Regions from separate parts of the Cupriavidus sp. GW822-FHT06G04 genome, predicted to be linked through region 3. Evidence: predicted binding sites of a transcription regulator. Region 3 holds the regulator's gene; each other region holds the start of a gene.
The links. The regulator FNR, encoded in region 3, switches genes on or off when oxygen is low (the NO sensors DNR and NnrR bind a similar motif). The targets are predictions, from matches to a motif close to TTGATNNNNATCAA.

Region 1 (3,278 bases), on a different contig from region 3:
GGCAAACACCAGCATAAGCAGGTAGCCGATGATCGTGACCGGGATACCGATTCGCGCGAATTGCTTGCCGTTGAAGGTATCGGTGCCCAGGCAGACCATGTTCTGCGGCGCATTGATTGGCAGGATGAAGCCGAAGCTGACCGTGTAGCCCAGCAGCATCGTCATGCCGATCTTGTTGATGTCGCCTGGCAGCGTTTGCAGCACCGAGATCAGGATCGGCAGCAGCGCGGCCGTCAGCGCCGTGGCGCTGGCAAAGCCCAGATGAATCAGGATCAGGAAGGCCGCCAGAATGGCGAAGATCAGGATCGTGCCGTGGTTGGCCAGACCGGAATGCGTGACGACGAACTTTCCGAGCCACTGTCCGGCCTGCGTGGTCAGCAGCGCGGAGCCGAGGCTGATGCCGACGCCGAACACGATCAGCGTGCCCCATGGCGTGCGTTGCTGCATCGTCTTCCAGTCCATCACGCCGATGCGCGGCATCATCAGGATCACCAGGCCCACGAAGGTGATGGTGGCGGTGTCGAATGCATGGAGCTTGCCTTCGGTGGCCCAGAACAGCAGCAGGCCGATGGCCACTGCGGCCAGGCGCTTTTGCGGGCCGGTCATCGGACCCAGCGCGGCGAGTTCGCGCTCCACGGCTTCCTTGCCGCCGGCGATGGCGTCGGTCTCGGGCGGCAGCAGCCACCGCACCAGGAAGTACAGCACCACCGACATCACGATGGCCCACGGCGCGCCGGCGATCAGCCATTGCAGCCACGTGACACGTTCGCCAAGCAGCTTGTCCATGAAGCCTGCGGTCAGCAGATTCTGTGCGGCGGCGGTCTGGATGCCGACGTTCCAGACGCTGGTGGCCTGCGCCACCATGATCATGATGCCCGCCGCGATATTGGATTTCTTGTCGACGCCGAACGCGGCGATCACGCCCATCATGATCGGCACGGTACAGGCGCTGCGCGCCGTCGCGCTGGGCACCACGAGGCTCAGGATGATCGTCACCGCGATGGTGCCGATCAGGATGCGCCGTGTGCTGGTGCCGATTGCCGACAGCGTGACCAGTGCGATGCGCCGGTCCAGCCCGGTCACGGTCATTGCCGCCGAAATGAACAGCGCGGCGGCCACCAGCGCGAGCGCGGTGTTGGAGAATCCGGCCAGCGCCATGCCAAGCGCGCGCGACGTGCCGTACATCGTGTCGGGGTCGTTGACCATCGGCGCGAAGCCGATCAGCGCCGCCATCAACGACGTGATCATGATGGCGCTGGTTTCGTAGGTCACCGCTTCGGTGATCCACACGACCACGGCGAAGGCGAGGATCGCCAGCATGCGGTGACCGGCAACGGGCAGATCGGCCGGCAGTGGGATCATCAGCGCGCCGATCAGGACGGCCACTGCAAGATACAGGCCCCAGTGAATGCGCAACTTGGGGGTGGCGGGCGCGGCGATTGCCGCTGTGGCGCTGCCGGGTGGGGCAGGCGAGGTGTTATCGGACATGCTTGACATCCCTTGTGTGGAACACTCTGTCGGACGTGTCGCGACGCAGGGTCGCCGCGTTCGACATACGGGCATTATGTGAAGCCGACGGGGGTGCTGCCAAGGTGATGAGCGGTTTGGAATTGTCCTGGATCAATTCGCGTTGGCATCGATATTTGTCAAGCTAAATGGCTTGTTTCAGTCGTAGCAACGGTTCGCGGGACATCCGCCGACGCAGGGTGCCCGCCGACGGAACGATCTGAAATAATTGACGCCAATGCTGAACGTTTTCGTACGCGTGCACGACAGTACGCCTGAGAGATATGCAAACAGATAATGACAAGTCAATGAAGCCGGACATGCGGACGTGCCTGGCACTGGAGACCATCGTCAACGCGCGGGACCTGGGCGGGTTGATCGGATTTGACGGACGTCAGGTCAAACGCCGCAAGTTGTATCGCAGCGCCAATCCGGCGCTGGGCTGCGCTGCCGATCTGGACAAACTCCACGCGCTTGGCCTTGACATCGTGGTGGACTTTCGATCACCGGGAGAGAAGTCGCCGGACGAGGCCGGCTTCGGCGAGCGCTTCCGCTGGCTGGCGGTGCCCGTGCTGGACGGCTCCATGGCGATGGATGTGCTGATGCCGCGCCTGCGCGAAAGCAACGCCGCGCAAATGCACGGTTTCATGCTCGACGTGTACCGCGATTTCCCGATGCGCTACCGCGATGCGTTCGGCACGTTCATGCGTCACGCCGAGGCCGGCCAGACGCTGTACTACCACTGCACGGCGGGCAAGGACCGCACCGGCTTTGCCACGCTGCTGCTGCTCGCCGCGCTGGGCGTGAAGCAGGACGACATCGTGGCGAACTATCTGGAATCGAATCACTGGAACCAGCGCTTCAACGACAGGATCCTCGCGGGTATGTCGCAGGCCGGTGTGTCGGCCGATGCGATGCGGCCGTTGCTCGAGGTGCGGCCGGAGTATCTGGAAGCGTCGATGGATGCGATGGAGCGTGCCTACGGCGGCGTCGAACGTTTTGTCACCGGGCAACTCGGCGTCGATATCGGGCGTCTGCGCGCGCACTACCTGGAAGCGTAAACGCGCGGCTGCGCAAGCACCTTGCCCCTTTTGCAGCCGCCACGCGGTGAAAGGATGCGCCAGATGTCGCTATAGTCCGCCGTTGTCGCGCAGGATCCGCGCGGTCGACAGCGCGATCATCCCTTCCTCGTCGGTCTGCAGTGCCCAGACCGGCACGCGCGAATTGGCGTGGCTGACAAGTTGCCGGTTGGCGTTGTTGGCCGCCTCATCGATCACGATTCCGAACAGGCCGGTCAACTGCGCGCAGATGCGCGCGCGCACCTGGGGCGAATTGGCGCCAATGCCGGCTGTGAAGACCAACGCGTCGAGCCCGCCCAGCGTGACCGCCAGCTTGCCGATTTCCTGTGCGGCGCGGTACGCGTAGAAATCGACGGCCAGCCGCGCACGCAACGCGTCGCTGGCCAGCAGCGCGCGCATGTCGCTGCTGATTCCGGAAATGCCTTTGAGGCCCGATTGGCCGTACAGCATCGACTGGATCTCGTCGGCGCTCATGCCCTGCGCGGCCAGCCACAACACCGCGCCGGGATCGATCGAGCCGCAGCGCGTGCCCATCGGCATGCCGTCCAGCGCGGTCAGCCCCATGGTCGATTCCACACTCTTGCCGCCGCGCATCGCGCACAGGCTCGCGCCGTTGCCCAGATGCGCGACGATCACGCGGCCATCGGCCACGTCGGGCGCCACCTGTCCAAGCTGCCGCGCGATATAGGCGTA
Region 2 (3,278 bases), on a different contig from region 3:
GCGCGCAAGCTGCGCTTTTTCGAACAGCTGGTGAAGATCGGCGTGAAGGAGATCGAGGTCGCATTCCCGTCCGCATCGCAAACCGATTTCGATTTCGTGCGTATGCTGATCGAAGAAGACCGCATCCCCGAGGACGTCACGATTGTGGTCCTGACGCAGGCGCGCGACGACCTGATCCGCCGCACGGTCGAATCGGTGCGCGGCGCCAGGCGCGCGACCGTGCATCTTTACAACCCGATCGCACCGGCGTGGCGTCGCATCGTGTTCAATGCATCGCGCGAGGAAATCAAGGAAGTGGCCGTGTCGGGCACTCGTCTGATCCGCGCGCTGACCGATGCGATGCCGGAAACCGCCTGGTCCTACGAATATTCGCCCGAAACCTTCAGCCTGGCCGAACTCGATTTTTCGCTGGAAGTATCGGACGCGGTCTCGGCCGTGTGGCAGCCCGACGCCTCGCGCCCGATGATCCTGAATCTGCCCACCACGGTGGAATGCAGCACGCCCAACATCTTTGCCGACCAGATCGAATGGATGCATCGACGGCTGGCGCGCCGCGAGCACATCGTGCTGTCCGTGCATCCGCATAACGATCGCGGCACGGCGGTGGCCGCGGCCGAACTCGCCGTGATGGCCGGCGCCGACCGCGTGGAAGGCTGCCTGTTCGGCAACGGCGAGCGCACCGGCAATGTGGATCTGGTCACGCTGGCGCTGAACCTCTATACGCAGGGCGTCGATCCGGAGCTTGATTTTTCAGATATCGACGAAGTCCGCCAGTGCGTCGAGCACTGCAATCAGTTGCCCGTGCATCCGCGTCATCCGTACGTTGGCGACCTGGTGTTCACGGCATTTTCGGGCTCGCATCAGGACGCCATCCGCAAGGGCTTTGCGCAGCAGAAGCCGGACGCGATCTGGGAAGTGCCGTACCTGCCGATCGATCCGGCCGATCTCGGCCGCAGCTACGACGCGGTGATCCGCGTCAACAGCCAGTCCGGCAAGGGCGGCATGGCGTATCTGCTGGAGCAGATGCATGGCATCTACATGCCGCGCCGCCTGCAGATCGAATTCAGCCGTGCGGTGCAGGTCATGACCGATGAAACCGGACTCGAGGCCAGCGCCGAGGATCTTTACGCGCTGTTCCGCCGCGAGTACCTCGATGTGCAGGCGCCGCTGCGCTATGTATCGCACCGGATGGTATCGACCGACAGCCACGCGGCGGAAATCGACATGGAAATGCTGCGCGACGGCCGCACGGTACAGGTGCGCGGTACGGGCAACGGCCCGATCGACGCCGCGGTCGATGCATTTTCGCGCGGGCTGGGCATTGCGGTGCGCGTCATGGACTATCACGAACATGCGATGGCCAGCGGCGCGGATGCCAGGGCGGCGTGCTATGTCGAGGTACGGGTGGGCGATTCGCCGACCGGCTTCGGCGCCGGCATGGACGCAAATATCGTCACGGCATCGCTCAAGGCCATGGTGTCGGGCGTGAATCGCCATCTTGCGACAAACGCCGTCGAGCAGCCGCAGGCGGCCTGACCGGCTGGCGCCGCTGCCAAGAAAAACGGTGTGCCCTGCCCCCACAGGGCACACCTGGAAAGACGTCCGGCAGGACGTCCACGACATGCGTGGTGCACAACCACGAGCCCACAGCGTACGGGCCGCGAGGCCCGTACGCCACGAATAAATCCGCATGTAAATAGAAACATCGGCACGCTTGCGCAGGCATTGCGCCAGCCATGTTTCAATCTGTCGCGCATTGACGACGATTCTTCGTTGAATGTGTGTCGGCTGCCATTCACTTGTCCTGCATCAAGGTCCAGCGCATTCGCGAACGACAAACTGGTCGCACTTTTTGCTCATTAGTGCCTGACCACCATGACCACTGCACCCACTTCAACCACTGTAACCACCGTAACTACTGCCCGCCGCAAGCCCCTCGCCTCCTCCATCTGCATGGCGCTCGCCGCCGCAACCATCGGCACCCTTTCTGCCCCGGCCTTTGCCGCCGAAGAGGCTGAAGGCAACTGGATGGTCCGCCTGCGCGGCACATTCCTGGATATGGGTCCCACCACCGCGGCGCCGATCGGCGGCGTAGGCCCTTCGGACCGCATCAGCGTCAACAACAAGTGGATTCCGGAAGTTGACGTCACGTACTTCATCGTGCCGCACATCGCCGCCGAGCTGGTACTGACCATTCCGCAAAAGCAGGACGTCAGCCTGGACGGCACGCAGATCGGTACGTTCAAGCACCTGCCGCCAAGCCTGCTGCTGCAATACCACTTCCTGCCCAACGGCACGTTCCGTCCGTATATCGGCGCCGGCGTCAACGCCACGCGCGTCTACGGCGCCAACCTGGGCGGTCTCACGCTGGACAACTGGAGCGTCGGTCCCGCGCTGCAGATCGGCATGGACTACAAGCTCAACAAGAACTGGTTCCTGAACGTCGATGCCAAGAAGGTGTGGATCTCCACCAACGTCTACGCCGGCAACGTCAAGGTATCGTCGTTGAACCTGGACCCGTGGCTGTTCAGCGCCGGTATCGGCTACCGCTTCTAAGAAATTACGATTCTCCGAACGACACTTTCCATTGTCGTCTTTTGGCCAGGGCGTCTATCGACGCCCGTCCCGGCTCACAGCGCGCGGCGATCCCGCGCGTTTTTTTATTTTGATCGTTATATTTCTGCGCGCGGGAAAACAGGTTCGTCGATCGACCTACCGGAACGCCGGCTCGTCGAAGCTGCGCAGCTTGCGCGAGTGAAGTTGTTCGACACCGCTTTCGCGCAGGATGCGAATCGCCTCGAGGCCAATCGTCATATGCTGACTGACTCGCTGGCGATAGAACGCGTTGGCCATGCCGCGCAGCTTCAGTTCGCCATGCAGCGGCTTGTCCGAAACGCATAGCAACGTGCCGTACGGCACGCGCAGGCGGAAGCCGTTGGCGGCTACGGCGGCGCTCTCCATATCGATGGCAATGGCGCGCGACTGGTTGAAACGCGCATACAGCGCCTTCGATTTCAGTTCCCAGTTGCGGTCATCGGTCGATACCACGGTGCCGGTGCGCATGCGCGTCTTCATTTCCGTGCCCGAGAGGCCTGTCACACGGGCCACGGCTTCCTGCAGCGCCACCTGGATTTCCGCAATTGGCGGCACGGGCACCCAGGGCGGCAGATCGTGATCGAGTACGTGGTCGTCGCGGACATACGCGTGGGCCAACACATAGTCGCCAAGTTGCTGCGAGCGGCGCAGGCCGCCGCAGTGCCCCACCATCAACCAGCAAT
Region 3 (3,278 bases):
ACGATCATCTATTCGGTGCTGTGGCTGGCGGTCGTCGCGGGCTTTCTCGGGTCATTGGCCATGCGTGAGCCGCTCAAGGTTGACATTATTCGTGATCGGGGTGCGCTGGGCAGAGAGGTCGAGGGACGCTGGATCGAAAACGTATATAGATTGCAGTTGATCAATACCACGGAAGCGCCGATGCAATTTCGTGTGAGTGCGCAGAGCGATGAACTTTCGGGTCTTGTCGTCGAGTACGATCATGCTGCCGAAGAGCTGTCTCCCACATCCAATCGCTTATTGCCGATACGGGTGCGCGTGCCCATAGACGATGCCAAACAGGGCACCCATAAGATTAGCGTTACGGTCACTGCAGAAGCCGAAGGCAGGGACGTGTCGCAGATCAAGCAAAGCACGAGTTTTATTGTCCCCCGCAATCTGTAATGCTCGAATGCAAAGCCGCGAAGAGGAGAGTGATATGACTACGAGACAGGCGAAACCCTGGTACAAGGAACCATGGCCCTGGATCCTGATGAGCGGTCCGCTGTTGGCTATTGTCGGGTGCGGCATCACGATTTGGCTGGCAAGTACTTACGCCGACGTGCCAGTTAGCGATGCCACGCGCCATGGACTGGTTGTGCAGAAAATTGACGCCGAGCGCGTTTCATCGACGCGGGCGAGGAATCCATGAGACTGCGCTGGCTCATGTGGGTGTTATGGCCCGCGTTCTTGATGGGGGGCGCCGCTACCGCTGTGGTCTTTTCCGTGGTGGACCCAGGAGAGCTGAACTTCTTCGGTCATCCGGTGGAAGCGTCGCGACATGCGGTATATACGGTCGGCTTCCTGGTGGCGTGGTTGTTTTGCGCGTTGTCGAGCGGCTTGACCCTGTACACCATGCCTGTAAATTTAAGTGACACGGATGAACTCGAGTAAGTCAAAAAAACTAGGCCGCACCGGAATTTCGGTGCGGCCCTTATTATTTGTCTCTTGTGATCGCCGCTAGCACGATCGGCTGTAGACTTGCTTGACCCCGGCAATGTCGACTATTTTTACATGTCGTTGACGAATTTGAATAAGGCCCGCTTCGGCAAAACGGGAGAACAGTCGGCTGACTGTTTCCAGTTTCAAGCCAAGGTAGCTGCCAATCTCTTCGCGGCTCATGCGGAGCACGAATTCGGTAGAAGAATATCCGCGCGCAGACAAGCGTTCAGACATGTTGATCAGAAAAGCGGCCAGTCTTTCCTCCGCGCGCATCGAACCAAGCGTTATCAGCATAACTTGATCCTGCGTTATTTCCTTGCTCATCAGCCGCAAAAACTGATTCTGCAACGAAGGCAAATGATTCGACAAAGATTGCAGGTCGTCATAGCGGATGACGCAGACTTCAGTGTCTTCGAGTGCGGTGGCATCGGACGCATGCTGCATTTCGCCGAGGCCGTCCAGCCCGATGACTTCGCCAGGCAGGTGGAAGCCGGTAATTTGTGTTCGCCCGTCCTCCATTGTGACGTGCGTCTTCAGGGTGCCGAATCGGATGGCGTAGACGGCGGTGAGCGGTTCGCCCATTCGGTAGAGCGTTTCGCCTTTGTGGACTCGCACGCGCTCCTGCACAAGCGTATCCATCTTCGCCAGGTCTTGGTGCGACATCCCGACGGGCAAACAAAGCTGACCCATGGCACACGTGGAGCAACGGGGTGACATCTCGGTGACAGGTATAGAAGTAAGCAATTGAGGTGCTCGTTTGACTGCGCTTGTATCGGGCGCGCGATGAGGCCATTTTACAATGCAGGTGACCCTGAAGCGAGGAACAGTTGCCATTTGGTGTGCTTTTAAGCGTTTTCCTTATTGCTCTGCTCGGTGGCATGCATTGCGCAGCCATGTGTGGAGGAATTGCTATTGTTGCTGAACAAAATCTGCAGCAGCAGGCGCCTGTTCTCGTCTATCGCAAACGCCAACCGTGGCTGTTTGAATTGTGCGTTATGCATGCTGGGCGAATTACGACCTATATGTTGCTGGGTGCGCTGATGGGGGCGGTAGGCGGCGTAATATGGAAGCAGGATTTTTTGCCACTACAGCGATGGCTTTACGCGGGCGGCAGTGCATTGCTTGTGCTGACAGGTGTTTTCTTGCTGTTGGGTCGCACCCTCACGGCGACGTGGATCGAGCGAACTGTCACGGCAGTCGCACAACGGAGTGGTGTCGTCGTTCGGGCGTTTGCCCGGTCGTGGCGCGGCGAGGCGCGTCAGGCGCTCCCCAATAATGGTGCGGCACCTTTTGTGCGTCGATGGATCATGGGCCTGGCCTGGGGCATCGTGCCGTGTGGCATGGTCTACAGCGCACTTAGTATTGCGTTGCTTGCGGGAAATGCAGTGTCGGGAGCGCTTGTCATGGCGGCGTTCGGTATCGGAACATTGCCTAATCTGCTCGTGATTTCGGGGCTTTCCGGCGCCCTTCGTCAGCTCCTGCGCAAGCGTGGCGTCAGGACCGTGGCCGCGCTGGTGGTGATTGGCTTCGGACTGGCGGGAATGGTGCGCGCCGCGTGGCTTCCTGACATGTTGGCACAACACGGATTTTGCTTGGTGTTCTGAATCAGCCACAACAGCCGGTTGCGGCGTGGGGCAGGAATGCCATACAATCGCGAGAACCACGGTATCGCATCGCGCCATGCTCGTGGCGTCGTCGAGCGGCGCTCCTTACACGGAGTGCCAGTTCAGGGCTCCCAGGGTCGGACATGCTGGAGCCACTCCCACAGTCCCATCCGGTTCGAATGACCTGGTCAAGCGGCCAGCGCTCATGTGGAAAACGACGCTAGATCAAGGCAAAGTTGCCTGTGCCGATATCAGTTGTTTCTTGCCGTCCTGGCCATCTTGCCCTGACGAATGTCCGCCTCGAAGGGAGAAGGCGCGACGCAAGAGGTCCGTTGGCCAGCGAAGCCTGCTGGTCTGGGCGATCTTCCTGCCGGACAGACCCGGCAAATCGATGCAAAAGACGAGGAGCTCGACGGCGCCGCAACCAGCTGGCGCGTCGGCTGCACGATGAGATGGCGGTGGCTTCGGCCTCGCTGTATCTGCAATCTCCGTTGCCCCGGGAATAGTTCGGGGCAGGTGCAAAGACAGGCTGCACGCAATCACATGAATACCCAAGAGGCGAAGATCGTCCTCGAGACCGCGCTGATCTGTGCGCAGGAACCGCTGCGTGTCGGCGATCTGAGGCGGCTATTTTCCGACGATGTTGGCGCAGACACCATTCGGGTTCTGCTGGATGAACTTCGCCAGGACTGGCAGCGGCGCGGCGTCGAACTG

Region 1: the regulator FNR is predicted to act here: its motif matches at 1,611-1,624, upstream of AC1RKI_RS00640 (DASS family sodium-coupled anion symporter).
Region 2: the regulator FNR is predicted to act here: its motif matches at 1,800-1,813, upstream of AC1RKI_RS24320 (OmpW/AlkL family protein).

What each region holds. Positions count from the first base shown of each region.
Region 1 is NZ_JBXALD010000001.1:141,704-144,981, reverse strand. Features, by position in the region: gene AC1RKI_RS00640 (DASS family sodium-coupled anion symporter) at 1-1,488, opposite strand, end outside; gene AC1RKI_RS00635 (tyrosine-protein phosphatase) at 1,815-2,567, shown strand; gene AC1RKI_RS00630 (acetate/propionate family kinase) at 2,637-3,278, opposite strand, start outside.
Region 2 is NZ_JBXALD010000012.1:148,122-151,399, reverse strand. Features, by position in the region: gene leuA (2-isopropylmalate synthase) at 1-1,536, shown strand, start outside; gene AC1RKI_RS24320 (OmpW/AlkL family protein) at 1,954-2,556, shown strand; gene AC1RKI_RS24315 (AMP nucleosidase) at 2,713-3,278, opposite strand, start outside.
Region 3 is NZ_JBXALD010000007.1:356,088-359,365, forward strand. Features, by position in the region: gene ccoG (cytochrome c oxidase accessory protein CcoG) at 1-423, shown strand, start outside; gene AC1RKI_RS18185 (hypothetical protein) at 458-670, shown strand; gene AC1RKI_RS18190 (hypothetical protein) at 667-912, shown strand; gene fnr (fumarate/nitrate reduction transcriptional regulator Fnr) at 979-1,704, opposite strand; gene AC1RKI_RS18200 (sulfite exporter TauE/SafE family protein) at 1,788-2,564, shown strand; gene scpB (SMC-Scp complex subunit ScpB) at 3,108-3,278, shown strand, end outside.